DNA from 2 places in the Pseudomonas sp. S3_A03 genome. Region 1 is predicted to be linked to the other one. Evidence: predicted binding sites of a transcription regulator. Region 1 holds the regulator's gene; the other holds the start of a gene.
The links. The regulator LexA, encoded in region 1, represses DNA repair genes until DNA is damaged. The targets are predictions, from matches to a motif close to CTGTNTNNNNANACAG.

Region 1 (15,592 bases):
GGGCTTGCTCCCGATAGCGGTGCATCAGTCTATATACACGTCGACTGGTATACCGCTATCGGGAGCAAGCCCCTTTTGCATCTGCGTGGTTCTGTAAGTGAAGTTTCTTCTCACGTAAGCGGCCGTTCATGGCACTTGCAGTGGGCTCGGCTGATCCGTGACACTGTTCAGCCAGCATCCTGCCTCATTCGTTGTGGAGATTGCCGTATGGCCAACGAACTCTATACCCGTACCAATCAGAAAATTTACTTCGCGGGTTTGTCTCTGGAGGCCCTTGGCCGTGCGGAGGAAGGCAAGGAGATGAATGCTATCGCGCTGGTCCAGGCAGGGCGCGAGGCGGCGTTGTTCCACTTGTACGGCGCCTTGCTCGGGCTGTGCCATGAGATCGCAGGGTTCTACCGTTTGCCCCAGGCCGGTTCGCCTCGTGCGGAAATGATCATGAACCATGAAGTGTTGGAGTCCATGGCCATCCCCGAATTGGCCGAGCTGGTAGAGATGGCTCAGAGCCCCGACAGCTGGGTGGCGCGTTTGCTCAAGGCCCATGCTGATATGTTCCAGCCGCCGCGTGTTCCCCATGTGCCTAAGGGTGACGTCACTCAACCGCTGATCGTAGCGGTAGCCTTGGACGAGGAGGAGCCCCAGCCACTGAGTCGGGCGGAGCTGGAAGGTTGGCGGCAAGAGCTGAAGAAGATGGCACTGCGCTTTCGTGAAGGTCTTAACGAGTGCTAATAGCGGCTCGGACTCAAAAAGCACCGTTCATCAAGCTGTAAAGAAACCTGTTCAGATCCTCAGCGAGGCTGGGTGTATGACTGATATAATCCCGGCCTTTCGTGGAGAACAGACTTTTATGCCGACGTCCTTTCTGGAAATTGTTGAACTGCCTGACGGTCGAATCGAACTGCGCCGGGCCGAGGACGAAGGTTCTCTGGTTACTCTGGATTTTTCCGAAGACGCCAAAGTGTTTCTGCAAGGCCAGCACGTGGAAGTGGCAAAAGCCATGTTGAGCGTGGGTGTGCAGATGGCCGGTCGGTTGGCGGAAGGCGAACCGGAAAAAGACGACGGACCGCGGATTCTTCACTGAGTCTCGTGGTGAACGGGCTTTAGTGGCGAGCCCGATCACTACAGGCCAAGCCTGTGATTTTATCCCAATCGAATATTCAAACTCTGCGCATCCCCTGTGCGTGCAGCACTGATCAACTGCTGTTTGGCCGTCGCGTTCAACGGGTTCAACCAGCTCACCACCGTGTGGCTACGCCCCAGGCGCAGCGCTTCACAAGTCAACTGCTGGGCGCTTTGCGTACCGCGTGGTTGCAGTAGCAGGATGCGCTCGCGGTTCAGGCCGGCATCCCGCAGCCAGGCCTGGGTGAGGCTGGCGGGCGGGGCGATCAACGTTAGCCAGCGGGCATCCTGCTCTTCGCTCAACTCACGCAGTATCGGTGCCAGCAGGCTCAGGCAGCTTCCGGCAGCGCCGCGCAACGACAGTTCACTGAACGCCTCAGGTTCGGCGCTCCAGGGCGCCTCGACTGTTTCCTTGAGAGTAGGCACAAGGGGTTGGGCCATAAAGGCTTCGAACAGCGACAGTTGCGTGTGTTGTGGGGTGTGCACGAGCTGCATGATGCCTCCTTTAGCGGCGAATAACGCCGACGCTCAGGCCTTCGATCACCAGGTCCTGGTCTTTCAGATTCACTTCAATCGGGGCGAATTCAGGGTTCTCGGCCAGCAGCCAGACCTTGCTGCCTTCACGCTTGAAGCGTTTGACCGTGACTTCATCACCGATACGCGCGACGACGATCTGGCCATTGCGGGCCTCGCGGGTGGTGTGAACGGCCAGCAGGTCGCCATCGAAGATACCCACGTCCTTCATGCTCATGCCATGTACCCGCAACAGATAGTCGGCGCGCGGGTGGAAGAAGGTCGGGTTGATGTTGCAGGATTCCTCGACGTGCTGCTGCGCCAGGATCGGCGCACCGGCGGCGACGCGGCCAATGATCGGCAGTGTCGATTCGTCGGTCTTGGCTTCGAAACCAGGGATGCGAATACCTCGCGAGGCACCGGGGGTCATTTCGATCGCACCTTTGCGAGCGAGGGCCTTGAGGTGTTCTTCGGCGGCATTGGGGGACTTGAACCCCAGTTCCAGCGCAATCTCGGCTCGTGTCGGCGGATAACCGTTGTCATCGAGGCAGCGCTTGATAAAAGCCAGAATCTCAGCTTGGCGTGGCGTCAGTTTTAGCATGTTGATCGCTCTGTCTTTTTATACAGTGACTGGGATTATATACAGTGAACGGCGCTTGGCAATCATCCTTTTACATGACTCCGCTGGACGGTCATTGGTCCGCCGTCCTACGCCGTTGAGATAGCGCTGCCTACAGACCTGAAAGGATGTGATTAAATAGCGCTCAAATAGATGACTGCCCGGCCGCAAAACGAACCTGCAGGCTTGACAAGACACACCCTGAAACGTATGTTTCAAACAAGTGTTTGTCAGGCGGAGTAGCCATGGCCCAGTCGGAAACCGTTGAACGCATTCTCGATGCTGCCGAGCAATTGTTCGCGGAAAAAGGATTTGCCGAAACTTCATTGCGGCTTATCACCAGCAAGGCCGGGGTCAACCTTGCCGCAGTGAACTACCATTTCGGCTCGAAAAAGGCCCTGATCCAGGCGGTGTTCTCGCGCTTTTTGGGCCCGTTCTGCGCCAGTCTCGACCGCGAACTGGAGCGCCGCCAAGCCAAGGCCGACAACAAGCCCAGCCTGGAAGAACTGCTGGAAATCCTCGTCGAGCAGGCCTTGGTGGTTCAGCCTCGCAGCGGCAATGACCTGTCGATCTTCATGCGTTTGTTGGGCTTGGCGTTCAGCCAGAGCCAGGGTCACTTGCGTCGTTATTTGGAAGACATGTACGGCAAGGTGTTCCGTCGCTATATGCTGCTGGTCAACGACGCCGCGCCGCGTATTCCGCCGATCGAATTGTTCTGGCGCGTGCACTTCATGCTCGGTGCGGCCGCGTTCAGCATGTCCGGGATCAAGGCGTTGCGCGCGATTGCCGAGACCGATTTTGGCGTCAACACGTCCATCGAGCAGGTGATGCGCCTGATGGTGCCGTTCCTCGCCGCCGGCATGCGCGCCGAAACCGGTGTGACCGACCCGACCATGGCCGCCGCACAGTTGCGCCCACGCAGCAAAACCGTGCCGGTTCCCGCCAAGGTTTGACCGCTCCGGGTGTGCGCGGCCGCTTGCATCCGCTAAGCTAGCCGCCATGCCGATTTCAGCTATTTACTCGCAACCCGTTGTACCTCGCTGTGCTTATTGCGCCGCTTGAGGGCAACGGGTTGTGCGCGTTATTTAAGGAAGGTTTATGACTGCTGCCCTGCAAGGTTCTTTGATGGTCGACGTTGCCGGTACCTGGCTGACGGCCGAGGATCGCCACCTGTTGCGCCAGCCGGAAGTGGGTGGCGTGATCATTTTTGCGCGCAATATCGAACACCCGCGCCAAGTGCGGGAGCTGAGTGCGGCGGTTCGCGCGGTGCGCCCGGACCTGCTGCTGGCTGTCGACCAAGAGGGCGGTCGGGTACAGCGCCTGCGCCAGGGCTTTGTGCGTCTGCCGGCCATGCGCGCGTTGGCGGACAACCCCAACGCTGAGTACCTGGCCGAACAGTGCGGCTGGGTCATGGCCACCGAAGTGCTGGCCGTCGGCCTGGACCTGAGCTTCGCCCCGGTGCTGGACCTGGACTACCAGCGCAGCGCCGTGGTGGGCACGCGTTCTTTCGAGGGCGATCCCGAGCGCGCCGCCGTGCTTGCCGGGGCGTTTATTCGTGGCATGAACAGCGCGGGTATGGCCGCTACCGGCAAGCATTTCCCAGGCCACGGTTGGGCTGAGGCCGATTCCCACGTCGCCATTCCCAATGACGAACGCAGCCTGGAACAGATTCGCGCGAATGACCTGATACCTTTCGCACGTTTGAGCAAGCAACTGGCGGCGGTGATGCCGGCGCATGTGATCTACCCGCAGGTCGACGCCCAGCCCGCCGGCTTTTCGCGCCGCTGGCTGCAGGAGATTCTGCGTGGCGAGCTGCAATTTGACGGGGTGATTTTCAGCGATGATCTGTCCATGGCCGGTGCCCATGTGGTTGGTGACGCAGCCAGTCGCATAGAAGCGGCGCTGACCGCCGGTTGCGACATGGGGTTGGTGTGCAATGATCGCGCGGCTGCCGAGCTGGCACTCACCGCAGCGCAGCGCATGAATGTCAAGCCGTCGGCACGGATCGCGCGCATGCGCGGCCAGGGGATCGCTTCACCGGACTACAAGCAGGATCCGCGTTGGTTGGCGGCGCTGACTGCTCTGAGGGCCGCCCAACTCATCGAATGATTGGGCATCCGGCGCACTCTAACCGCGCTTCTCTTGTTTAGTGGGCAACGGCGCAAACAGCGCTTCGATATCTTCGTTGCCCAACTGCCAGTCCCCGGTGGTACGTCCATCCAGCACGCCCGCTGCCAAGTCGGATTTTTCTTTCTGCAGGTGCTGGATTTTCTCCTCCACCGTGCCGCGGGCAATCATCTTGTAGACAAATACCGGCTTCTCTTGCCCGATGCGATACGCACGGTCGGTGGCCTGGTTTTCCGTGGCCGGGTTCCACCAAGGGTCGTAGTGGATCACGGTATCGGCTTCGGTCAGGTTCAGGCCGACACCGCCTGCCTTCAGGCTGATCAGAAAAATCTGCAGCTTGCCGCTTTGGAAATCCTTCACCGGTGTGCGTCGATCACGGGTCTGGCCGGTCAGCAGGGCGTAGGCAATCCCGCGTTTTTTCAGTTCTGCTTCGATCAGGCTCAGCATCGAGGTGAACTGGGAAAACAACAGGATGCGCCGGCCTTCGGCAAACAGCTCCTCAAGCATTTCCAGCAGGCTGTCGAGTTTGCCCGAGGTGCTGCCACGGGCGGGCAGGGTAGCGTCGTTGATCAGGCGCAAATCGCAACACACCTGGCGCAGCTTGAGCAGCGCCTCAAGAATGATGATCTGGCTGCGCGCCACGCCCTTGCGGGTGATCTCGTCGCGGACTTTTTTGTCCATGGCCAGGCGCATGGTTTCGTACACGTCGCGCTGCGCTTCGTTGAGGTCCACCCAGTGGATGATCTCGGTCTTGGGCGGCAATTCCGTGGCCACCTGTTCCTTGGTACGCCGCAGCAGGAACGGCTTGATCCGACCATTGAGGTGCTGCAATCGCACCTCGCTGCCGCGTTTTTCGATGGGCACGCGGTAATCGCGGTTGAAGCTTTTTACGTCGCCCAGCCAGCCCGGCAACAGGAAGTGGAACAGCGACCACAGCTCACCCAAGTGGTTTTCCAGTGGCGTGCCACTCAGGCACAGGCGTTGCCGCGCGTTCAGCTCGCTTGCGGCCTGGGCGGCCTTGCTGGAGGGGTTCTTGATGTACTGGGCTTCATCGAGAATCAGCACATGCAAGGGCAGGGCGGCCAGCCGTTCGATGTCCTTGGGCAGCAGCGCATAGGTGGTCAGCAGCAGGTCGTAATCCTGCAGGTTGTCGAAATGCTTCTTGCGCCCGGCACCGTACAGCGCCAGCACTTTCAATTGTGGAGTGAAGTGCGCCGCCTCATCGAGCCAATTGGGGATCAGGCTCGTGGGCATGACCACCATGCACGGCCGATCCAGGCGCCCGGCGATCTTTTCGCTCAGCATATGTGCCAAGGTCTGCAGGGTTTTGCCCAGGCCCATGTCATCCGCGAGAATGCCACCGACGTCGAGCTGGCGCAGCGACTGCATCCAGCTCAAGCCTTCCAGCTGATAGGGGCGCAGCGTCGCATTCAAGCCTTCGGGCGCCACACACGTGAAGTCTTTGATATCCCGCAGGCGCTGGGCGAAGTGGCGGATCTTCTCGCCACCCTCCCACTGCAGGGGCAGGTCTTGCAGAGGGTTCAAGCGAATCGCATCGGCCTTGGCCAGGCGCAGGGTGGTGGTGCCGGGCTCTTGCAGGTAGAACTCGCCCAATGTGGCCAGCACCGGTTTCAGGCGGCCGTAGGGCAGTGCCACTTGCAGGGGGCCGTGGCCGCCGTTGGGCAAGCCGGGAATGTTCACCAGGATCAGTTCGTCATCGCGGCGGCGCGCGACTTTTTCCGGGTTGAGGATCTCGATGTGGGAGCGCATCAGGTTCAGCAGGATCGGTAGCAGGCTCAGGCGTTCACCGTTGACGATGATCCCCAGCTCCAGGTCGAACCAGTCACGCTCGGGCCCTTCATCGACGGTGGCGTACCAGTCATCGACCGGGCTCAGGTCGAAGCCGAAATCCTCATCGATCTGCAACTCCCACCCCGCGCTGCGCAAGGTGGGCGATGCATTGAGGGTGAAGTTCAGCCAGGCGCTGTCATTGACCATCTCGAACAGCTCGCCGGCGCTTTCAGGCAAGGCCTTGCTTTGGCGCGTGGCGATTTTGAAGCCCAGCAGGCGCAGTTGCTCGCGATAGCGCTGCTCCAGCTCGGGATGCCGCTTGATGCGCAGGCTCTGGGTTTCCTGGCGCACAATAATGTCGGCGTTCTTCTGCCCGCTGACATAGTTGCCCAAATAGTTGAACGACAGCGCCGCGCGGTGCTGGATATAGCGCTGCATCTTGCCGTTGCGCGGCTCAAACGCACTGAATTCGACACTGGCCAGCCACAGGCGCGGGATCGGTAGCACATCGTCCATCACCACTTGCGGCAGCACCACGCGGTTATCCAGCACGGCCTGGAGTTTTTGCAACAACTCGGCATCCTGGGCCGCTGCCGGGTAGGCCAGGGTTTCCTGGACTTTGAGCAGCACGGCCGCGATGTGTTTGCAGTTGGTGTGCACCGGGCAGGTACAGCGGCTGTCCACCAGGATCAACGTGCCCTTGGCTGACTCGCGCAGTGAAATGGTCTGCCGATAAACGTTGCCGCCCGAGCCTTCGCAATTGGCGATGATGGTGCTGTCGCCGGATTCGACGATGCGCACGCGGTTCTCCAAGGCATACCGCCGCCCGCGCTCCAGGCTTTGCTCTTTGAAGCGATTGGCCCACGAAGGGGCCAGGGGCTTGGTCAACGACGACGTCAGGGGCATGGCGCTGGATCAGTCCTGGATGTCGGGCGGTGGTGCGCTGGGTGGCTTGGCGGTCAGCGAGGTAATCTTGATCAGCAGCGCCAGGTGGCCGCCATCCAGGTAATTGAGCTGATTGTTCTTGGTGCGCACGTCGGTCTGGCTCAGGTGTTCGCTGGCGATCACGCTGGCGTTGCTGTCGAACTGGTTGACCCAGAACTGCGCATCGATATCGGTGAAGCGGCCCAGTTGCAGGCTCAATGTGCCCTCAATGGGAAACTGGCCGAACTGCTCCTGACCGTCGGTGATCGCGATTTTCACCGGCTGCTCGCCCAGGTTCTGCTCCCAGGTTTTATGCGCCAGCACGGTGTAGCTGCTATCGGCATTGAGCTTGTCGACGATGTTGTTCAGGCGCGGCGGGCTCATTTTATCGCCCAGGCGCACGGCGCCGGCATCCCAGTTTTCCGGCGCGGCGCGGCTGTTGATCACGGGCTCCGCGTTCTGGCGTACCAAAATCATTTCTACCAGGTACGGGCTGTCGGCGAAGGCCGAAGGCGCCACGACTACCAACAACAAGCTCAGCATGCGGAACAAGCGCATTGGGGCGTCCTTCAAACAGATTTCGGAATGAGGCGCTCAAACAACGCCTCCAGGGTATTGAAGCGTTCTTCGGCACGTTCCATCGGCACCATGAATTTGAACAGCGTAGCCCCTTCGAACTTGTAGCGGTTGGGCTGGCCCTGGATCAACTTGATCAGCACCAAGGGATCTACCGGCGTCTGCGCTTCGAACTCGATACGCCCGCCCTGAGGCCCGGCGTCGACTTTCTTTATTCCCAACTGCTCGGCCTGCAGTTTGAGCAGCGTCAGGCGCACAAGGTTCTTGGTCGGTTCCGGCAGCAGGCCGAAGCGGTCGATCATCTCGACCTGCAAATCCTTGAGGCCTTCTTCGTCGGTGGCCGAGGCGATGCGCTTGTACAGGATCAGCCGCGCGTGCACGTCGGGCAGATAGTCTTCGGGAATCAAGGCCGGTAGGCGCAGGTTGATTTCCGGGCCACCGCCCAGGGGGTGGTCGAGGTTCGGTTGTTCACCCTTGCGGATGGCTTTCACGGCGCGCTCGAGCATTTCCATATAAAGGGTGAAACCCACCGCCTGGATCTGCCCGCTCTGGCCGTCGCCCAGCAGTTCGCCGGCGCCACGGATTTCGAGGTCGTTGGTGGCCAGCACAAACCCTGCGCCCAGGTCCTGGGTGTTGGCGATAGCTTCCAGGCGCTTTTCTGCGTCGGAGGTGATCTGTTGGCGCGGCGGCGTCAGCAGGTAGGCATAAGCCTGGTGGTGACTGCGCCCAACGCGGCCGCGCAGCTGATGCAGTTGCGCCAGGCCGAACTTGTCGGCGCGCTCGATGATGATGGTATTGGCGCTCGGCACGTCGATGCCGGTCTCGATGATGGTCGAGGCGATCAGCACGTTGAAGCGCTTGTGGTAGAAGTCGCTCATCACCTGTTCGAGTTCGCGCTCGCGCATCTGCCCGTGGCCGATGGCGATGCGTGCTTCGGGCACCAGTTCGGCGAGGTCGGCGGCGCATTTCTCGATGGTCTTCACGTCGTTGTGCAGGTAGTACACCTGGCCGCCGCGCAGCAGTTCGCGCAGCAGGGCTTCTTTGACCGTGCTTTTGTTCTGTTCCATGACGAAGGTGCGCACCGACAGGCGTCGCGCCGGCGGCGTGGCGATGATCGACAGGTCGCGCATGCCCGACACGGCCATGTTCAGGGTGCGTGGGATTGGCGTTGCAGTGAGCGTAAGAATGTCGACTTCACTGCGCAGGGCCTTGAGCTGTTCTTTTTGCCGTACGCCAAAGCGGTGTTCTTCGTCGATGATCACCAGGCCCAGGTTCTTGATCTTCACATCGTCCGACAGCAGCTTGTGGGTGCCGATCACGATGTCGATCTTGCCTTCGGCCAAATCGGCGACGGCCGCGTTCACTTCCTTGGCCGACTTGAAGCGGCTCATCACTTCGACGGTTACCGGCCAGTCGGCAAAGCGATCGCGGAAGCTGTTGTAGTGCTGCTGGGCGAGCAGAGTGGTCGGTACCAGGATCGCCACTTGGCGGCCGCCGTGCACGGCAATAAAGGCGGCGCGCATGGCCACTTCGGTTTTGCCGAAGCCTACGTCGCCGCAGACCAGGCGGTCCATCGGCTTGGGCGCGAGCATGTCGGCGCGCACCGCTTCGATGGTGGTTTGCTGGTCTGGGGTTTCTTCGAAGGCGAAGCCGGCGCTGAAGGTGGCGTAGTCGGCTTTCGGGTCGGCGAACGCATACCCTTCGCGGGCCGCGCGGCGCGCATAAATGTCGAGCAGTTCGGCGGCCACGTCGCGCACCTGTTCGGCGGCCTTGCGCTTGGCTTTCTGCCAAGTCTCGGAGCCCAGGCGGTGCAGCGGTGCCAGGGCGTCGTCGCTGCCGGTGTAGCGGGCGATCAGGTGCAGGTTGGCCACTGGCACGTAGAGTTTGGCGCCCTCGGCGTATTCCATGGTAAGGAATTCGGCTGCCTGGTTATCGATCTCCAGGGTCTGCAAACCGAGGTAGCGACCGACGCCGTGGTCGATATGCACCACCGGCGCGCCTTCGCGCAACTCTGTGAGGTTCTTGATCACCGCGTCGTTGTTGGCGTCGGCGCGTTTTTCACGGCGACGACGCTGCATCACGCGCTGGCCGAACAGTGGGCTCTCGGCGATCAGGGCCAGGGCCGGGTCGTCCAGCAACAAGCCTTCATCCAGGGGTGCGATGGTGATCGCCAGGCGCTCTTTGCTGCTGATGAAGTCCGGCCAGCTGTCGACGGTTTTCGGCCGCAGCTTCAGGCGCTCCAGCAGCTCCAGCAGCACTTCACGGCGCCCGGCGGATTCGGCGGTAAACAGCACGCGGCCGGGGAAGCCACCCAGGAAGTTCGACAGCGCTTCCAGCGGCTGGTTGGCCTTGGCTTCAATCGCCAGGTTTGGCAACGCTTGCGCCGGGAAACGTTCGCGGCCACCGCCTGCGTCCACGTCCTGTTGGCTGGCGACCACGCGCGGCCAGTTTTTGAGGCGTGCGAAGCAGTCTTCCACCGGCAGGAACAGTTCGGCGGGTGGCAGTAAAGGCCGGGAGGGTCGACGCGGCGTTCTTCGTAGCGGTTGCGCACGTCGTTCCAGAAGTTCTCGGCCGCTTGCTCAATGCCTGGCAGCGAGAACACTTGGGTGTCCTGGGGCAGGTAATCGAACAGGGTCGAGGTTTCGTCGAAGAACAACGGCAGGTAGTACTCGATACCGGCCGGCGTAATCCCGCTGCTCAAGTCCTGGAAGATCGGGCAGCGGCGGAAGTCCACGTCGAAGCGCTCGCGAAAGCGCGCCTTGAAACGGGTGACCGCATCTTTTTGCAGTGGAAATTCCCGCGCCGGCAACAGCTTGACCGATTCCACCTTGTCGATGGAACGCTGGTTTTCCGGATCGAAGGTGCGCAGGGTCTCGATTTCGTCATCGAACAGGTCGATGCGGTACGGTAACTTGCTGCCCATCGGGAACAGGTCGATCAGGGCGCCGCGCACCGCGAACTCGCCGTGCTCGTACACCGTGTCGACGCAACGGTAACCGCTGGCTTCCAGGCGTGTGCGCATCTGTTCCACATCGAGCTTCTGGCCGATATCCAGCACCAGGCTGCTGCCCAGCAGGAACTTGGTCGGCGCCAGGCGATGCAGCGCCGTGGTGATCGGCACCACCAGCACGCCGTGGGCCAGTTCCGGCAAGCGGTACAGGCTGGCGATGCGCTGGGAGATGATGTCCTGGTGCGGCGAGAACAGGTCGTAGGGCAGGGTTTCCCAGTCGGGAAAATGCAGCACCGGCAAATCGGGGGCGAAGAAGCTCAGCTCCTGCTCCAACCGTTCGGCACTTTGGCTGTCGGCGGTGAGCAGCAGGGTAAAGCGCTTGGCTGCGCTGGCAGCCTCGGCGATGGCCAGGCTCAGGGCGGCACCGGGCAGGTTGCCCCAATGCTGTTTACCTGCCGCGGCAGGGAGTAGCGGTAGACGCAGAACGGGCACGGAAGGTTGAGCTCCAAGCGTTGCGACAAAGTCGGTAATTGTAGCGGCCCGAGGTGCCGCCTGTCAGTTGCTGACTGTGTGTAATGCGGTTTGTAGGAAATGTAGTGGTTAAGACAAACAATGCAGCCTTTTGACTCAATATGTAGTGCCAAACGGCGCGGATATTTCGGAGGGTTACGGACAAGTCGGCAGGCTTGTGCCAATGGTGGCCTTCTGAAGCCCGCGTATTTCCTGGCCTGTGGCGGGGTGGTATTTTTTTGCAAGGGCTTTTTGTTGCCCGTCGCGCATTGCTCAACGCGCAGTCGGGCGACATAATGTAGCCCCTTTTTTCAGCCCCTACATGTGGAAGGTTCCCGTGACTCAGAAGCCCGACCAGTGTCTTGGTGAATGGATCGACCGTGAAGCACTCGCAGAAGCGATGATCCCGCTTATCGGTCAGCTGTACCGCAATAACAATGTGGTGAGCTCGATCTATGGCCGCAGCCTGATCAACCAGTCTGTCATCGCGATTCTCAAGGCGCACCGCTTTGCGCGCCATCGCTCCGCCGACGACAGCGAACTCTCCGTCCACGAAACATTCCCACTGCTCAAGGCCATGAGTGAGCTCAAGCTCGGCGCGGCCTCGGTAGACCTGGGCAAGTTGGCGTACAAATTCCGCAACGAAGGCAATGGCCGCAGCGCCGAGCAGTTCGTGCGTGAAGAAATGGCCGATGTGGTTGGCCAGCAAAACGCGGCGGCCCGCAAAGGCACCGACGTTGTGCTGTACGGCTTCGGTCGTATCGGCCGCCTGCTGGCGCGCATCCTGATCGAAAAAACCGGCGGCGGCGACGGCCTGCGCCTGCGTGCGATCGTGGTGCGCAAAGGCGCCGAAAACGACCTGACCAAACGCGCCAGCCTGTTGCGTCGCGATTCGGTACACGGCTCGTTCAACGGCACCATCACCATTGACGAAGAAAACAACACCATCACCGCCAACGGTAACCTGATCCAGGTGATCTACGCGAAAAACCCGACTGAGGTGGATTACACCCAGTACGGCATCCAGAACGCCCTGCTGGTGGACAACACCGGCGTATGGCGTGATGCCGAGGGCCTGGGCCAGCACCTCGCATGCCCGGGTGTTGACCGTGTTGTGCTGACCGCGCCTGGCAAGGGCAAGCTCAAGAACATCGTGCACGGTATCAACCACGCCGAAATCACCGCTGACGACAAGATCGTGTCCGCCGCTTCCTGCACCACCAACGCCATCGTGCCGGTGCTCAAGGCAGTGAACGACAAGTTCGGCATCGTTAACGGTCACGTTGAAACCGTTCACTCGTACACCAACGACCAGAACCTGATCGACAACTTCCACAAAGGCGATCGCCGTGGTCGCAGCGCCGCGTTGAACATGGTGATCACCGAGACCGGTGCCGCCACCGCTGCTGCCAAGGCCCTGCCTGAGCTGGCCGGCAAGCTGACCGGTAACGCGATCCGCGTGCCGACGCCGAACGTGTCGATGGCCATTCTCAACCTGAACCTTGAGAAAGCCGCCACCCGTGAAGAGATGAACGAGTACCTGCGCTACATGGCGCTGCACTCCGACCTGCACAAGCAGATCGACTTCGTCAACTCGCAGGAAGTGGTGTCCACCGACTTCGTGGGCTCGCGCCACGCCGGTGTGGTGGACGCGGAAGCGACCATCACCCAGGACAACCGCGTTGTGCTGTACGTGTGGTACGACAACGAGTTCGGCTACAGCTGCCAGGTGGTTCGCGTGATGGAAGACATGGCCGGGGTCAACCCGCCTGCGTTTCCGCGCTAAGCCTGAGTGCTGAATGAAAAAGCCCCGACTGGTTCGGGGCTTTTTTATGGCTGGTGGTTTGTGGTGTGGGTATGGGCCTCATCGGGAGCAAGCCCCCTCCCACAGTTTGATTTGTGAATATATTCAAATGTGGGAAGAGGCTTGATAGCTCAGCCGACGCATCAATTGAGCAACTGCCCACGCAAACTGTCCGACAACCCTTTCGGTGCCAGCCAGATACCCATATAGGCTTTCGCCAATTCAGTATCTCGACTGCTGAACACCACCTGGCCATTGATCTCCAGGTTCAAACCGCGCCCCGACCGAAAATCCAGGGCGTAACGATCCCCGCTGCGGATATTGCGAAAGCGCGCATGCAGTTGATCCAGCTCAGGCTTCAAACGAGCACTGGCTTGCTGGCGCTCCAACGTCGCGGTGGCGGCTTTGATCACATCCTTTCGGTCGATGTCGCGAAAGTAATACAACACAAGGCGCAGGTCCTGTTGTTGGGCCCAGGCCTGTCTGGCGCTCACATCCGCAGAGGCATACAACGCGGCTGCGTATACATCGGCCCACAGATACGTGAGCACCGCCTGGTTTTTGCGGGCCAGGCCCTCGAACTGTGCGGGGAAATCAGCATGCTTGAGTCGATCCGCATCGTTGGCGTGAGCCGTGATCGACATCATCAGCATCAAACAGATAAAGAGTTGTCGCATAATGGCTCATCCTGAAATTGGCGCTGATTTGCGTCATGTAGTATGGCAATACTGGCCTACGACGCGACCAAGGGTTAATGTGCGCGGCGTTGAGCCTTATATAGACTGTGCCCCGGTTCACACACTTGAGCCAAATTGTCCTTCATGCCCGCTGGCCGCGGCATGATTTAGCCCGGCGTCCAACCGTACGCCTGGCCTGTTCTGAGGAGTACGCATGGCTGTCTACAACTACGACGTGGTGGTACTGGGTTCCGGCCCGGCTGGAGAAGGTGCGGCGATGAATGCCGCCAAAGCTGGGCGCAAGGTCGCGATGGTCGATAGCCGTCGCCAGGTCGGCGGTAACTGCACCCACCTGGGCACCATCCCGTCCAAGGCCTTGCGTCACTCGGTCCGCCAGATCATGCAGTTCAACACCAACCCGATGTTCCGGGCCATTGGTGAGCCGCGCTGGTTCTCGTTCCCGGACGTATTGAAAAGCGCCGAAAAAGTCATTTCCAAGCAAGTCGCTTCGCGCACCGGCTACTACGCCCGTAACCGTGTCGACCTGTTCTTCGGCACCGGCAGCTTCGCCGACGAGCAAACCATTGAAGTGGTGTGCTCCAACGGCGTGGTCGAGAAACTGGTGGCCAAGCACATCATCATCGCCACCGGTTCGCGCCCGTATCGCCCGGCGGACATCGATTTCCACCACCCGCGTATCTACGATAGCGACACCATCCTGAGCCTGGGCCACACCCCGCGCAAACTGATTATCTACGGCGCCGGCGTGATCGGCTGTGAATATGCCTCGATCTTCAGCGGCCTGGGTGTGCTGGTGGAGCTGGTGGACAACCGCGACCAGTTGCTGAGCTTCCTCGACTCGGAAATTTCCCAGGCGTTGAGCTACCACTTCAGCAACAACAACATCACCGTGCGCCACAACGAAGAGTACGAGCGCGTCGAAGGCCTGGACAACGGTGTGATCCTGCACCTCAAGTCCGGCAAGAAGATCAAGGCCGACGCCTTGCTGTGGTGCAACGGCCGTACCGGCAACACCGACAAGCTGGGCATGGAAAACATCGGGGTCAAGGTCAACAGCCGTGGCCAGATCGAGGTGGATGAGAACTATCGCACCTGCGTGCCGAACATCTACGGCGCCGGTGATGTGATCGGTTGGCCGAGCCTGGCCAGTGCGGCGCATGACCAGGGCCGTTCGGCGGCCGGCAGCATTGTCGATAATGGCAGCTGGCGTTACGTCAACGATGTGCCGACCGGGATCTACACGATTCCCGAGATCAGCCTCGATCGGCAAGAACGAGCACGAGTTGACCAAGGCCAAGGTGCCTTACGAAGTAGGCAAGGCGTTCTTCAAGAGCATGGCGCGTGCGCAGATCGCCGGCGAGCCGCAAGGCATGCTGAAGATCCTGTTCCACCGCGAGACCCTGGAAGTGCTCGGCGTGCATTGCTTTGGCTATCAGGCTTCAGAAATCGTGCACATCGGCCAGGCGATCATGAACCAGCCGGGTGAGCAAAATACCCTCAAGTATTTTGTGAACACCACGTTCAACTACCCGACCATGGCCGAAGCCTATCGGGTCGCCGCCTACGACGGCCTCAACCGGCTTTTTGAGCGGCTCCGGCCGGTGGCCTGAGCCGGCCGGGGAGACCGATTTCAGTAATTCCCGAGGGTGGCAGTGGCCAAACCGGGAAAGTCTGTAATCAGGCTATCTACGCCGAAGTCCGCGAGCCTGCGCATCAGTGCAGGTTCGTTGACCGTCCACACGGACACGTGCAAACCCTGGCGCTGGGCTTTTTCCAGGCGCTCAGGGGTGCACAGCGTCCAGTTCAACGCCAGGTACTCACACCCATAGTTCTGCGCGACCTTTAACGGGTCGAGCCAGGCGTATTCGGCCACCAGGCCGCGCGACAGGTCCGGTGTGAGTTCAACCGCCGCCTTGAGTACTTCCCGCGAGCTCGAGGTCACGGTGACCTTATCCATCAGG
Region 2 (15,592 bases), 2.5 Mb from region 1:
GGTGCTGGCGTCGGGGATGGCGGCGCAATTTCCTGGAGTGGACCTGGCGGGCTGCCCTTTGGGGGTCTTCGGCAAGGTAGTCGCAGACGCTGATGCGCGCGCTGTGCAAGCGGGGGATCGTATTGAAATCTACCGCCCCTTGCTGGTAGACCCTAAGGAAGTCCGCAGGCTACGTGCGGCCAAGGCGGCGCTGGCCAAGCAGCAGTCTTTATAAAGTCGCCAAACCACAGGCAACAAAAAGCCCGGCATGCCGGGCTTTTTGTTGAGCACCACGAAGTTACTGCGGGCTGGTGTCCAGAGGCTGAGGCGTCGGGACTGGAACGGTTTCGACCCCGTCGACGTCCTTCTGGATCTTGTCGAGCAAGGACCCAGGCTTGGCCGGTACTTCGGACTTCGGCTTCTCGCTTTCCTGCGCTGGCGCGGTCACGTTAGTGCCGTTGTCCTTGCCGAGCAGGGCTTCGTCACGGCTTACGCCAGGCATGAAGTCGCCGGACAGGCTGACGAGCTGGTCATTGCCATTGAAAATGACGCTGACGCGCTCCTGTTGGCGTTCACCGCCACCAGGCTGGAGGCTATAGAGATAATCCCAGCGATCGGCATGGAAAGTGTCGGTCAGCAGGGGATTGCCCATGATAAACCTTACTTGCCGTCGGGTCATTCCCGGGCGTAACTGGTCTATCATGTCCTGCGTGACGACATTGCCCTGCTGGATGTCGATTTTGTAAACCCCGGGGAATGAACAACCGGCGAGTGCGAGCAGTCCCACAAAGGTGAAACTGGTTAGCAAGAGCTTGGTGTTTTGCATCGGTGGGCGACTTCCACTATCTTGGCTGGGACAACGTAAACGCCGATCATACCCGTATTAAGAGAAGCTGCGAAGCAGCATCCGCGAGAAAGCTAACCATGGTTGAAAATAGCGAACTACGCAAAGCCGGTCTTAAAGTGACTCTGCCACGAGTCAAGATTCTACAAATGCTCGATTCTGCTGAGCAGCGTCACATGAGTGCCGAGGATGTTTACAAGGCGCTGATGGAGTCTAACGAGGATGTCGGCCTGGCCACGGTTTACCGTGTACTGACCCAGTTTGAAGCCGCAGGGCTGGTGGTTCGTCATAATTTCGACGGCGGTCATGCGGTGTTCGAATTGGCTGACGGTGGTCATCACGATCACATGGTTGACCTGGATACCAACGAGGTTATCGAGTTCACCAGCCCCGAAATCGAAGCGCTGCAGCATAAGATTGCTGAAGAGCATGGCTTCGATCTGGTCGACCACAATCTGGTGTTGTACATCCGTAAGAAAAAGTAAAAACGACGCAGAATTGCTCTGCGAAACGATCGAAGGCGACCTTAGGGTCGCCTTCGTGCTTTCTATAGGAGAGGTATTCAGGCCTTGGCGGCTACAACCATTTTTTTGGCGTGAGCCAAAGACTCTTTGGTCAAGTCTATCCCGCCGAGCATTCGCGCCACTTCTTCCACTCGCTCCGACTTGTTCAGCTTGGATACCGCAGTATGTGTCGCATCGCTGCCTCTTACCTTGTGCACAAACAAGTGCTGGTGCCCTTGGGCTGCCACTTGTGGCAGGTGCGTGACCGTAAGCACCTGGCCCCGGTCCCCCAGGCGGCGCAACAGCTGGCCAACAATTTCCGCAGTCGGCCCGCCGATACCGACGTCAACTTCGTCGAATACCAATGTCGGTACCCGTGAGGTTTGCGCGGTAATCACCTGGATCGCCAGGCTGATTCGCGACAGCTCGCCACCAGACGCCACTTTTGCCAGTGCCTTGAGCGGTTGGCCTGGGTTGGCGCTGACCAGTAGTTCTACCTGTTCCAGTCCGTGGGGCTGCAGCTCATGGCCGGCGTTGGCGCGCAGCTCAATGGTGAAGCGCCCACCCGGCATGCCCAGGCGCTGAATTTCCTGCTCTACGGCGCTGGCCAGGCTTGTGGCGGCCTGTTGGCGCAGGTCGCTCAGTTCCCGGGCTTTCTCTTGATAGTGGCGGGCAAAAGAGGTGAGCTCTTCGCCCAGTCGCTCAATGGATTCGTCATTGGCATTCAACGTCTCGATTTCATCGAGCAGTTTTTGCTGCATCGTTGCCACTTCAGTGGGCTGGATTCGATGTTTGCGCGCCAGGGTATAGATGGTGTCCAGGCGCTCTTCTATTTCTTGCAGGCGCGCCGGGTCGGCATCGAAGTGGTCCAGAAAACGATTCAGTTCGCCCACAGCCTCCTCGACTTGTATTTGCGCACTGGTCAGCAGCGTGGTCGCCTCGCTTAGCGACCCCGAGGCGCTATTTACGCTGGATAGCCGATTGAGGCTGGCGGTAAGTGCGTTGAGCACATTGCCAGAATCGCTTTCGCTGCATTGCTCCACCACCTGGCGGCAGATACCCAGCAGGGTTTCGGCATTGGTCAGGTTTTTGTGTTCCTGCTCCAGTTGCTCCAGCTCCGTCTCGCCAAGACCCAGGCTTTCCAATTCTTCAAGCTGGTAGCTGAGAAGTTGATGCCGAGCACGTTGTTCATCGCCCGAGTTGGAGAGGCGTTCCAGCTCTTGGCGCGTTTGGCGCCAGCGTTGGGCAGCCAACTGGACTTGGCGCGCAAGGTCAGTGGCGCCTGCGTATTCATCGAGCAGCCGGCGATGGGTATCGGTTTTGAGCAGTGACTGGTGTTCGTGCTGGCTGTGGATGTCGATCAACAACTCGCCCAGGGCTTTCAAATCGCCAAGAGGGCAGGGGGTGCCGTTGATGTAGCCGCGGGAGCGCCCTTCGGCGGTGATGACCCGGCGCAGAATGCAGGGGCCTTCATTATTGAGGTCGCGCTCGGTCAGCCAGGTTTCGGCTTCGGGAATGTCTGATAGATCGAAGGTGGCGAGGATGTCGGCCTTTTCTGCACCGGGGCGCACTACGCCACTGTCGGCGCGGTCGCCCAGGGTCAGGCCCAGGGCGTCGAGCATGATCGACTTGCCGGCGCCGGTTTCGCCTGTGATTACGCTCATCCCGCGATCCAGTTCGAGATCCAGATGTTCAACGATGGCGTAGTTATGTACAGACAGGTGCACGAGCATGACGGCCGCTCCCAGATGTTAGGTCTGGTTATTTATACAGTGTTTTGTCTGGAGCTGACAATCCTCGCGCTTAGCTCGATTCGTTTGATGTGAACGTTTTTTAAGCGCGACGGGGAATGTAAGGAGCAGGAATTGATCCTGGGCACCGGAAAGACTTTTGCTGACGTTCGCGCTCTTGAACCTGGAAATTGTGACCCCATATACCGGAACAGAAGCGCGAGTTGAGCTCGTGCATGATTTTGAAAGGAGAAAACTATGGCTGACGAACAGACGCAGGATACGCAAGCTCCAGACGCCAATTCGGCCGTCGGTGATGAACTGGCAACTCGCGTGCAAGTGCTCGAAGAGCAGTTGGTCGCTGCGCAGGATCAGTCTTTGCGTGTTGCCGCCGATCTGCAGAACGTCCGCCGCCGTGCCGAGCAGGATGTAGAAAAAGCGCACAAGTTCGCGCTGGAAAAATTTGCCAGTGATTTGCTGCCGATCATCGACAGCCTGGAGCGTGGTCTTGAGCTGTCCAACCCGGACGACGAAAACATCCGTCCGATGCGCGAAGGGATCGAGCTGACGCTGAAAATGTTCCAGGACACCCTGAAGCGTTATCAGTTGGAAGCCATCGATCCGCAAGGCGGCGAGCCATTCAATGCTGAACATCACCAGGCAATGGCCATGCAGGAAAGCCATGACCTTGAGCCAAACAGCGTGTTGAAAGTGTTCCAGAAGGGTTATCTGCTCAACGGCCGCTTGCTGCGCCCGGCGATGGTAGTGGTGAGCAAGGCTCCTGCACCCGTTTCGCCTTCTATTGATGAGCAGGCTTGAAATCTGCCGCAAGGCCCCCATTTATAAGTCAAGCGTTTAAGTGCTACCGCAGTTAGCCACCACTGCTGCGGCAACCAAATTCAAGTTTCGGGAGAGTAAATCATGGGCAAAATCATCGGTATCGACCTGGGGACCACCAACTCCTGCGTCTCCGTCATGGAAAACGGCAAAGCCAAAGTTATCGAAAACGCCGAAGGTGCGCGTACTACGCCGTCGATCATTGCTTACGCCAACGATGGCGAGATCCTCGTTGGTCAGTCGGCCAAGCGTCAGGCTGTCACCAACCCGCACAACACCCTGTACGCGGTAAAGCGTCTGATCGGTCGTAAGTTCGACGAAGAAGTCGTACAAAAAGACATCAAGATGGTGCCGTACAAAATCGCCAAGGCTGACAATGGTGACGCCTGGGTTGAAGTAAACGGCAACAAAATGTCTGCACCGCAGATCTCGGCTGAAGTCTTGAAAAAGATGAAGAAGACAGCCGAAGACTATCTGGGCGAAGCCGTCACCGAGGCGGTGATCACCGTTCCGGCCTATTTTAACGACAGCCAGCGCCAGGCGACCAAAGACGCCGGCCGCATCGCGGGCCTGGACGTAAAACGTATCATCAACGAACCTACCGCGGCTGCTCTGGCCTACGGCATGGACAAGGCCAAGGGCGATCACACCGTGATCGTTTATGACCTGGGTGGCGGTACCTTCGACGTTTCCGTGATCGAGATCGCTGAAGTGGACGGCGAGCACCAGTTCGAAGTGTTGGCCACCAACGGTGACACCTTCCTGGGTGGCGAGGACTTTGACATTCGTCTGATCGACTACCTCGTTGACGAATTCAAGAAAGAAAGCGGCATGAACCTCAAGGGCGACCCGCTGGCGATGCAGCGCCTGAAAGAAGCTGCCGAGAAAGCCAAGATCGAACTGTCTTCCGCTCAGTCGACCGACGTGAACCTGCCGTACATCACTGCAGACGCCACGGGTCCTAAGCACTTGAACGTGAAAATTTCCCGCGCCAAGCTGGAAGCGCTCGTTGAAGACTTGGTGCAGCGCACCATCGAGCCTTGCCGTATCGCACTGAAAGACGCCGGTATCGACGTTGGCTCCATCAATGACGTCATCCTCGTTGGTGGTCAGACTCGTATGCCGCTGGTGCAGCAGAAAGTCACCGAGTTCTTCGGTAAAGAAGCGCGTAAAGATGTGAACCCGGACGAAGCAGTTGCCATGGGTGCTGCCATCCAGGGCGCGGTATTGGCCGGTGACGTGAAAGACGTGCTGCTGCTGGACGTCAGCCCGCTGACCCTGGGTATCGAAACCATGGGCGGCGTGATGACTGCGCTGATCGAGAAAAACACCACGATTCCTACCAAGAAATCCCAGGTGTTCTCGACGGCTGATGACAACCAGGGCGCTGTGACCATCCACGTGCTGCAAGGTGAGCGTAAGCAGGCTGCGCAGAACAAGTCCCTGGGCAAGTTCGACTTGGCCGAGATTCCACCGGCTCCACGTGGCGTGCCGCAAATCGAAGTGACCTTCGACATCGATGCCAACGGCATCCTGCACGTCGGCGCGAAAGACAAGGCGACCGGCAAAGAGCAGAAGATCACCATCAAGGCCAACTCCGGTCTGTCTGATGAAGAAATTCAACAGATGATTCGTGATGCTGAAGCCAACGCCGAAGCGGATGCCAAGTTCGCAGAGCTGGCCGGTGCGCGTAACCAGGGTGATGCGCTTGTTCACTCGACGCGCAAAATGGTTGCGGATGCTGGCGACAAAGTGACCGCTGAAGAGAAGACCGCGATTGAAGCTGCCGTGGTTGCCCTGGAAGCTGCCATCAAGGGCGACGACAAGGCCGCCATCGAAGCCAAGGTCGAGGAGTTGTCGAAAGTCTCCGCGCCGGTTGCCCAAAAGATGTACGCCGAGCAAGGCCAGCCGGCTGAAGGTGCTGCGCAGCAAGCAGAGCCTGAAGCCAAGCATGATGACGTTGTCGATGCTGAGTTTGAAGAAGTCAAAGACCACAAGTAAGTTGGTCGCCCGGTTGACCGCTGTCCAGCGGTGACTGGTAGGATGTCGCCGCGCGGGAGCTTGCTCCCGCGTTGGTGTGTCTGGGGTATGCGAATTTTTACAGCATGCGACAACGTTCGGATGCTGGCGGTGTGATCGGGAATGCTCCTGCTTTCCGAGCAATAAATACCGCTTTTTTGGCCGGGTCCCTGGCTAAAAGCAGTAATGTCCAGGATCGTTGAATTGACGTGAGTTGGGTCCGGGCCTGTATTGGGGCTCAACGAGTTTGGCGAGGCTCAGGAGGGTCTGGCTGAACGTCCTTAAGAGTGCAAAGACTTATGGCAAAGCGTGACTATTACGAAGTATTGGGTGTGGAGCGTGGCTCCAGCGAGGCGGACCTGAAAAAGGCTTACCGTCGCCTGGCGATGAAGCATCACCCAGACCGTAATCCGGATAGCAAAGAATCCGAAGAAATGTTCAAGGAGGCCAACGAGGCCTACGAATGCCTGTCTGATCCCAACAAACGTGCGGCCTACGACCAGTATGGCCATGCTGGTGTCGATCCAAGCATGGGCGGCGGCGGTGCCGGTTTTGGTGGTCAGAATTTCTCCGATATTTTTGGCGATGTATTCAGCGACTTCTTCGGTGGTGGTCGGGGTGGCCAGCGTGGTGGCGCCCAGCGTGGCAGCGACTTGCGCTACACCCTTGAGCTGAACCTGGAAGAAGCCGTGCGCGGTACCAGCGTCAATATCCGTGTGCCGACGCTGGTGAACTGCAAGCCGTGCGACGGTTCGGGTGCCAAAAAAGGCTCCGCGCCGATTACGTGTCCGACCTGTGGCGGTATTGGCCAGGTGCGGATGCAGCAGGGCTTCTTCTCGGTGCAGCAGACCTGCCCGCGCTGCCATGGCCAGGGCAAAATCATTTCCGATCCGTGCGACTCCTGCCACGGCGAAGGTCGTGTCGAAGAGTACAAGACGTTGTCGGTGAAAGTGCCGGCCGGCGTGGATACCGGGGATCGTATTCGTCTGTCGGGCGAAGGCGAGGCGGGTGCTCAGGGTGGCCCAACGGGCGACCTGTACGTGGTGATCAATGTGCGCGAGCATTCGATCTTCCAGCGCGACGGCAAGCACCTGTTCTGTGAAGTGCCAATCAGCTTTGTCGATGCGGCCTTGGGTGGCGAGCTGGAGATCCCGACTCTTGATGGTCGCGTGAAGCTCAAGATCCCTGAGGGGACGCAGACCGGCAAGCAGTTCCGTATTCGCGGCAAGGGCGTTGCCCCGGTGCGTGGCGGCGGTGCTGGCGACCTGATGTGTCGGGTGGCGGTGGAGACACCGGTCAATCTGAATCGCCGTCAACGCGAGCTGCTTGAGGAGTTTCGCAGTTCGCTGGAAGGCGACGACACCCATTCGCCGAAAACCACTGGCTTCTTCGAAGGCGTGAAGCGCTTCTTCGGCGACCTGTAAGGAAGTGAGTATGCGACGTATAGCCGTAATGGGTGCCGCCGGGCGCATGGGCAAAACATTGGTCGAGGCGGTGCAGCAGCGCTCGCCGGCCTCGGGGCTGACAGCGGCCATTGTTCGCCCTGGCAGCACGTTGATCGGTGCGGACGCCGGTGAGTTGGCCTCGTTGGGTCGTATCGGGGTGTCGATGTCCGGCAGTCTTGAGCAGGTGGTTGAGGAGTTCGACGTACTGATCGATTTCACCTTGCCCGACGTCATGCTCAAAAATCTTGCATTCTGCCGCAAGGCAGGCAAGGCCATGGTCATTGGTACCACCGGCTTGACGGCTGAGCAAAAGCAATTGCTGGTGGAGGCGGGCAAGGATATCCCTGTCGTCTTCGCCGCCAACTTCAGTGTCGGCGTGAACCTGTCGCTCAAGTTGCTGGATATGGCGGCTCGTGTGCTTGGGGATGAAGCGGATATCGAGATCATCGAAACTCATCACCGTCACAAGATCGATGCCCCGTCCGGGACTGCGCTGCGTATGGGAGAAGCGATTGCCGATGCGCTGGGTCGCGACCTGTCGAAGGTGGCGGTGTACGGTCGTGAAGGTCATACCGGCGCACGTGCGCGTGACACCATTGGTTTTGCAACTGTTCGCGGTGGTGATGTGGTGGGTGACCATACCGTGCTGTTCGCCACAGAAGGCGAGCGGCTGGAAATCACTCATAAGGCCTCCAGCCGCATGACATTTGCCAAGGGCGCGGTGCGTGCGGCGCTCTGGTTGGAAGGTCGCGAACCTGGCCTGTACGACATGCGCGATGTGCTGGATTTGCACTAATCAGTAGCTAAAACAGGGCCTCGGGATTATCCTGAGGCCCCGTTTTTACCCGCTAAGCGACGCCCTGTCGCATTCTCCTGCCTTTAAGGCTCTTTAGCGGTGGACCAAAAAACCCTTTTTCTGTAAGCTACAGCTTTAGTGTGTCCACTAAAAGCGCGCAGAATAATTCAGTGAAGAAGCGGGGTGACGTGTCCATACGTCACTCCGCTTTTTTACAACCTGCGATCGCCCTTTCAGGCTTTATTTACGGGAGGTCTTCTTGACTAAGCCAGCCATACTCGCCCTTGCTGATGGCAGCATTTTTCGCGGCGAAGCCATTGGAGCCGACGGTCAGACCGTTGGAGAGGTGGTGTTTAACACCGCCATGACCGGCTATCAGGAAATCCTTACCGATCCTTCCTACGCCCAACAGATTGTTACCCTGACCTATCCGCACATCGGCAACACCGGTACTACGCCGGAAGACGTCGAGTCTGATCGTGTCTGGTCGGCCGGCCTGGTGATCCGTGACTTGCCGCTGGTTGCAAGCAACTGGCGTAACACGATGTCGCTGTCGGACTACCTGAAAGCCAACAACGTTGTGGCGATTGCCGGTATCGATACGCGCCGCCTCACGCGCATCCTGCGTGAAAAAGGCTCGCAGAACGGCTGCATCATGGTCGGCGACGATATTTCCGAAGAGGCGGCGATTGCCGCGGCGCAAGGCTTCCCTGGCCTGAAAGGCATGGACCTGGCGAAAGTCGTCAGCACCAAGGAACAGTACGAGTGGCGCTCCACCGTCTGGGATCTGAAGACTGACAGCCACGCGACCATCGAGTCCGCGGACCTGCCTTACCACGTTGTCGCTTATGACTACGGTGTGAAGTACAACATCCTGCGCATGCTGGTCGAGCGTGGCTGTCGCGTTACCGTGGTGCCGGCGCAAACGCCTGCCAGCGACGTACTGGCCCTGCAGCCGGACGGTGTGTTCCTGTCCAACGGGCCGGGTGACCCGGAACCTTGCGACTATGCCATCCAGGCAATCAAGGAAGTGCTGGATACCGAGATTCCGGTATTCGGTATCTGCCTCGGCCACCAGTTGCTGGCCCTGGCCTCCGGCGCCAAAACCCTGAAAATGGGTCACGGCCATCATGGTGCCAACCATCCCGTGCAAGACCTGGACACCGGCGTTGTAATGATCACCAGCCAGAACCACGGTTTTGCGGTGGATGAGGCGACTTTGCCGGGCAACGTCCGCGCCATTCACAAGTCGCTGTTCGACGGCTCCCTGCAAGGCATCGAGCGCACCGACAAGAGCGCGTTCAGCTTCCAGGGCCACCCTGAAGCCAGCCCGGGCCCGAACGACGTCGCGCCGCTGTTCGACCGTTTCATCAATGAGATGGCCAAGCGACGCTGAGTGAGCGGCCTGCGGGCGGCCCCGAACCTCGGTGGCCCCCGCTGGCTCTTCAAAGATTGTTCAAGACGGCTTGCCGACTGACCTGCGGATTTGAGTGACAAACCCATGCCAAAACGTACAGACATAAAAAGCATCCTGATTCTCGGCGCTGGCCCGATTGTGATCGGCCAGGCCTGCGAATTCGACTACTCCGGCGCCCAGGCCTGTAAAGCCCTGCGCGAAGAGGGCTACCGCGTCATCCTGGTGAACTCCAACCCGGCCACCATCATGACCGACCCGGACATGGCCGACGCCACCTACATCGAACCGATCAAATGGCAGACCGTTGCCAAGATCATCGAAAAAGAGCGCCCGGACGCGTTGTTGCCAACCATGGGTGGCCAGACTGCCCTGAACTGCGCCCTGGACCTGGAGCGCGAAGGCGTCCTGGAGAAGTTTGGCGTAGAGATGATCGGCGCCAACGCCGATACCATCGACAAAGCTGAAGACCGCTCGCGTTTCGACAAAGCCATGAAGTCCATCGGCCTTGACTGCCCGCGTTCCGGAATCGCCCACAGCATGGAAGAGGCCAACGCGGTTCTCGAAAAACTGGGCTTCCCGTGCATTATCCGTCCGTCCTTCACCATGGGCGGCACCGGCGGTGGCATTGCTTACAACCGTGAAGAGTTCGAAGAAATCTGCGCCCGTGGTCTGGATCTGTCGCCGACCAAAGAGCTGCTGATCGACGAGTCCCTGATCGGCTGGAAAGAGTATGAGATGGAGGTTGTCCGCGACAAAAAGGACAACTGCATCATCGTCTGCTCCATCGAAAACTTCGACCCGATGGGTGTGCACACCGGCGATTCGATCACCGTTGCTCCGGCGCAGACCCTGACGGACAAGGAATACCAGATCATGCGTAACGCCTCGCTGGCGGTATTGCGTGAGATCGGCGTTGAAACCGGTGGTTCCAACGTTCAGTTTGGCATCTGCCCGGATACCGGCCGCATGGTCGTGATCGAGATGAACCCGCGTGTATCGCGTTCTTCGGCGCTTGCCTCGAAAGCTACTGGCTTCCCGATTGCGCGTATCGCTGCCAAGCTGGCTATCGGCTATACCCTGGACGAGCTGCAAAACGAAATCACGGGCGGCGCTACGCCGGCCTCTTTCGAGCCGTCCATCGACTACGTTGTGACCAAGCTGCCGCGCTTTGCCTTCGAGAAATTCGCCAAGGCTGACGCGCGCCTGACCACCCAGATGAAGTCTGTGGGTGAAGTCATGGCCATCGGCCGCACTTTCCAGGAATCCCTGCAGAAAGCCCTGCGTGGCCTGGAAGTGGGCGTTTGCGGTCTGGACGAGAAGCTTGACCTGAGCAACCCGGAGAGCATGAGCGTGCTCAAGCGCGAGCTGACCGTGCCGGGTGCCGAGCGTATCTGGTACGTGGCTGACGCCTTCCGTGCGGGCATGACCGTCGAAGATATCTTTGGCATGAACATGATTGACCCTTGGTTCCTGGTGCAGATCGAAGATCTGATCAAGGAAGAAGAGAAGGTCAAGACCCTAGGTCTGTCGTCTATCGACCGCGACCTGATGTTCCGCCTCAAGCGCAAAGGCTTCTCCGACCAGCGCCTGGCCAAATTGCTGGGTGTGACCGAGAAAAACCTGCGCACGCATCGCCATAAGCTGGATATCTTTCCGGTCTACAAGCGCGTTGACACCTGCGCCGCCGAATTTGCCACCGACACTGCGTACCTTTACTCCACCTACGAGGAAGAGTGCGAAGCCGCACCGTCGGGCCGCGACAAGATCATTATCCTGGGCGGCGGTCCGAACCGTATCGGCCAGGGCATCGAGTTCGACTATTGCTGCGTACACGCCGCGCTTGCGCTGCGCGAAGACGGGTACGAGACCATCATGGTCAACTGCAACCCGGAAACTGTTTCAACTGACTACGACACGTCCGACCGTTTGTATTTCGAGCCGGTAACGCTGGAAGACGTGCTGGAAATCTGTCGCGTCGAGAAGCCTAAAGGCGTGATCGTCCAGTATGGCGGCCAGACACCGCTGAAACTGGCGCGTGCCCTTGAGGCCGCCGGCGTGCCGATCATCGGTACCAGCCCGGATGCAATCGACCGTGCCGAAGACCGTGAGCGCTTCCAGCAGATGGTTGAGCGCCTGAACCTGCGTCAGCCGCCGAACGCCACCGTGCGCAGCGAAGACGAAGCCATCCGTGCAGCCAGCAAGATCGGCTACCCGTTGGTGGTGCGCCCGTCCTACGTACTGGGCGGTCGTGCGATGGAAATCGTCTACGAGGAAGAAGAGCTCAAGCGTTACCTGCGTGATGCGGTGAAAGTATCCAACGACAGCCCGGTGCTGCTGGATCACTTCCTCAACTGTGCTATCGAAATGGACGTAGATGCGGTCTGCGACGGTACCGACGTGGTGATCGGCGCGATCATGCAGCACATCGAGCAGGCCGGTGTTCACTCCGGTGACTCCGCGTGCTCGCTGCCACCTTACTCGCTGCCGCTGCATATCCAGGACGAGATGCGTGAACAGGTCAAGAAGATGGCGCTGGAGTTGGGCGTGGTCGGCCTGATGAACGTACAGTTGGCGCTGCAAGGCGAAGACATCTACGTCATCGAAGTCAACCCGCGCGCTTCGCGTACCGTGCCGTTCGTTTCCAAGTGCATCGGTGTGTCCCTGGCCATGATCGCTGCCCGCGTGATGGCTGGTAAGACCTTGAAGGAAATCGGCTTCACCAAGGAAATCATCCCGAACTTCTACAGCGTGAAAGAGGCGGTGTTCCCATTCGCCAAATTCCCTGGCGTGGACCCGATCCTGGGCCCAGAGATGAAGTCCACCGGTGAAGTGATGGGCGTGGGCGATACCTTTGGCGAGGCGTTCGCCAAGGCTCAGATGGGCGCAAGCGAAGTGCTGCCGACCGGCGGTACCGCGTTCATCAGCGTGCGTGATGACGACAAGCCACTGGTTGCAGGTGTGGCGCGTGATCTGATCAACTTGGGCTTCGAAGTCGTCGCCACTGCCGGGACCGCCAAGCTGATCGAAGCTGCCGGTCTGAAAGTGCGTCGCGTGAACAAGGTAACGGAAGGCCGTCCGCATGTGGTCGACATGATCAAGAATGACGAAGTCACCCTGATCATCAACACCACCGAAGGTCGCCAGTCGATCGCGGACTCCTACTCCATTCGTCGTAACGCCCTGCAGCACAAGATTTACTGCACCACCACCATTGCTGCTGGCGAAGCTATCTGCGAAGCGCTCAAGTTCGGTCCGGAAAAGACCGTGCGTCGCTTGCAGGATCTACACGCAGGATTGAAGGCATGACCAAATACCCAATGACAGTCCAGGGCTTCAAGGCGCTGGAAGAGGAGCACGCCCATCTGACCAAGGTCGTACGTCCAAAGCTGAGCCAGGACATCGGTACGGCCCGCGAGCTGGGTGACTTAAAGGAAAACGCCGAATACCACGCTGCTCGCGAGCAGCAAGGTATGGTCGAGGCGCGGATCCGTGACATCGAAGGCCGCCTGCAAAATTCGGTGGTGATTGATGTGACGACCATTCCTCGCACCGGCAAGGTGATTTTCGGTACTACCGTGGAAATCGCCAACGTTGAGACTGACGAAAGCGTTGTCTGCCACATCGTTGGAGAGGATGAAGCTGACTTCAAGCTCGGCAAGATCTCTGTGGGTTCACCGCTGGCCCGCGCCTTGATTGCCAAGGAAGAGGGTGATGTGGTGGCCGTCAAGACGCCTGGCGGCGTGATCGAGTACGAGATCGTTGAAGTTCGTCACATCTGAAAGGCGGCGCCCGCTTCGTGCGGGCGCCATGCTTTGGCAGCTTGTCCAGATGTTGTGGGTGGGCGGCCTTTGGCTGTTGCACATCGGTGTATTGCCGGCGCTGGGTCTGATAGGCCTGGCTCCGCTGCTCATCGATGAAATCGATGGATTGCTGAGCGGGTTGCTGGTGGGTTTTTCGGCGGCGTGCGTGACGATCCAGGCATTGGTGCTGGTCAAGGCTGAAGGCTTGGGGAGTTTATGGCGGGATATTCGCGGCCAACTGCTGTTGATGGCGCTGTATGCATGCGCATTGTTTTGCGTATTGCATGTGTGGCTGCCGGAAGCGTTGCGCTGGCAGTTATTCAGCTATCTTGTGCTAGGGTTCTCTGGCTTGGTGCTGATTATGCAGCCTGCACCGGGGTGGAGTGGCGGGGCGCGCGAAGCACGCCCTTGACCCTTTTCATCACTTGAAGCGATGGACGTTCGACAATTGCTTATTGGCGCTGAAATTCTTGCGATACAGCAGCGCCATCTTGCCGATGACTTGAACCAAGTCTGCCTTGCCCACCTTGCACAGTTCTGCAACGGCGGCCAGGCGCGCTTCGCGATCAAGGATATTGACCTTGATCTTGATCAGTTCATGATCATTGAGTGCGCGTTCAAATTCGGCTAACACACCTTCAGTCAAACCGTTGTCTGCCACAATCAGAACTGGTTTCAGATGGTGGCCAATGGATTTGTACTGTTTCTTCTGCTCTTGAGTGAGCGGCATAATCTGACCCCTGCGTCTGATCTTGTAAAAAGCGGCGGCCAGTTTACCCGAGCGAGTCCGGGACCGCCCAGTTAATCACGACCCGTTTTATTTTCGAGGTGGCCCGTGGCCCGTTCCAAAACCAGCCTTAAGTGGCTACAAGAGCATTTCAACGATCCTTACGTCAAAAAGGCGCAAAAGGATGGTTACCGTTCCCGGGCCAGCTACAAGCTGCTGGAGCTGCAGGACAAGGACAAATTGTTTCGCCCCGGCATGAGCGTGATAGACCTGGGCGCTGCGCCGGGTGGCTGGTCCCAGGTGGCCAGTCGTCTGATTGGTGGGCAAGGTCGGTTGATCGCTTCCGATATCCTGGAGATGGACAGCATCCCCGATGTGACCTTCGTGCACGGCGATTTTACCCAGGATGCCGTTCTGGCCGAGATCCTGGAGGCTGTGGGAAATTCACAGGTTGACCTTGTGATTTCCGACATGGCCCCCAATATGAGTGGATTACCGGCTGTTGATATGCCGCGAGCCATGTTCCTTTGCGAGCTGGCGCTGGACCTGGCCGGGCGGGTATTGCGTCCGGGTGGGGATTTCCTGGTCAAGGTCTTCCAAGGGGAAGGCTTCGACGAATATCACAAGAACATCCGCAAGCTGTTCGACAAGGTTCAGATGCGTAAGCCGGACTCTTCCCGAGACCGCTCGCGCGAGCAATACCTGTTGGCGCGGGGGTACCGCGGCATCGAAGGTGCCGCCAGTGATGAGCGTCTTTGAAGGTTTGAAGGGAGTCGATAGGTTTTTTTACATCGCTTTCGTCACGAAGCTTTACGAATATTGTGTAGTCAAAGTTTCACAAAGGGTTACAGACGGCGCCTGCCAGAGTTGTAGGTAATGTAGTAAGTTAGGCCGGTGAATATCATGCGAAGCACGCGCCAGTAGCGGAGCTTGCTTCAGAGGGTAGTTAATTGAACGATATGGCAAAGAATCTGATCCTGTGGTTGATCATCGCGGCTGTCCTTGTGACGGTGATGAACAACTTCTCCAGCCCTAACGAGCCACAGACCCTCAACTATTCCGACTTCATCCAGCAAGTCAAGGATGGCAAGGTAGAGCGCGTGACGGTCGATGGCGCGGTTATCACCGGCAAGCGCAACGATGGCGATGGCTTCAAGACCATTCGCCCGAATATCCCAGACAATGGCTTGATCGGCGACCTGGTGGATAACCACGTGGTTGTCGAGGGCAAGCAGCCTGAGCAGCAGAGCATCTGGACTCAACTGCTTGTAGCCAGCTTTCCTATCCTGGTGATTATTGCTGTGTTCATGTTCTTCATGCGCCAGATGCAAGGCGGTGCTGGAGGCAAGGGCGGGCCGATGAGCTTTGGCAAGAGTAAGGCGCGCCTGCTCTCCGAAGATCAGGTAAAGACTACCCTGGCGGACGTTGCCGGTTGCGACGAAGCCAAGGAGGAAGTCGGCGAACTGGTCGAGTTCCTGCGCGATCCAGGCAAGTT

Region 2: the regulator LexA is predicted to act here: its motif matches at 3,084-3,099, upstream of recN (DNA repair protein RecN).

What each region holds. Positions count from the first base shown of each region.
Region 1 is NZ_CP162753.1:5,677,511-5,693,102, forward strand. It holds gene AB4O25_RS26185 (DUF6586 family protein) at 208-729, shown strand; gene AB4O25_RS26190 (hypothetical protein) at 848-1,081, shown strand; gene sulA (SOS-induced cell division inhibitor SulA) at 1,141-1,614, opposite strand; gene lexA (transcriptional repressor LexA) at 1,625-2,233, opposite strand; gene AB4O25_RS26205 (TetR/AcrR family transcriptional regulator) at 2,497-3,204, shown strand; gene nagZ (beta-N-acetylhexosaminidase) at 3,350-4,360, shown strand; gene AB4O25_RS26215 (DEAD/DEAH box helicase) at 4,379-7,075, opposite strand; gene AB4O25_RS26220 (CsiV family protein) at 7,085-7,651, opposite strand; partial or broken gene mfd (transcription-repair coupling factor) at 7,663-11,111, opposite strand; gene AB4O25_RS26230 (glyceraldehyde-3-phosphate dehydrogenase) at 11,452-12,915, shown strand; gene AB4O25_RS26235 (chalcone isomerase family protein) at 13,077-13,610, opposite strand; partial or broken gene sthA (Si-specific NAD(P)(+) transhydrogenase) at 13,825-15,241, shown strand; gene AB4O25_RS26245 (glycerophosphodiester phosphodiesterase) at 15,262-15,592, opposite strand, start outside.
Region 2 is NZ_CP162753.1:3,165,783-3,181,374, reverse strand. It holds gene AB4O25_RS14510 (RnfH family protein) at 1-214, shown strand, start outside; gene AB4O25_RS14505 (outer membrane protein assembly factor BamE) at 278-805, opposite strand; gene fur (ferric iron uptake transcriptional regulator) at 904-1,308, shown strand; gene recN (DNA repair protein RecN) at 1,386-3,059, opposite strand; gene grpE (nucleotide exchange factor GrpE) at 3,315-3,875, shown strand; gene dnaK (molecular chaperone DnaK) at 3,978-5,894, shown strand; gene dnaJ (molecular chaperone DnaJ) at 6,212-7,336, shown strand; gene dapB (4-hydroxy-tetrahydrodipicolinate reductase) at 7,347-8,153, shown strand; gene carA (glutamine-hydrolyzing carbamoyl-phosphate synthase small subunit) at 8,413-9,549, shown strand; gene carB (carbamoyl-phosphate synthase large subunit) at 9,655-12,876, shown strand; gene greA (transcription elongation factor GreA) at 12,873-13,349, shown strand; gene AB4O25_RS14455 (hypothetical protein) at 13,378-13,782, shown strand; gene yhbY (ribosome assembly RNA-binding protein YhbY) at 13,792-14,100, opposite strand; gene rlmE (23S rRNA (uridine(2552)-2'-O)-methyltransferase RlmE) at 14,206-14,856, shown strand; gene ftsH (ATP-dependent zinc metalloprotease FtsH) at 15,057-15,592, shown strand, end outside.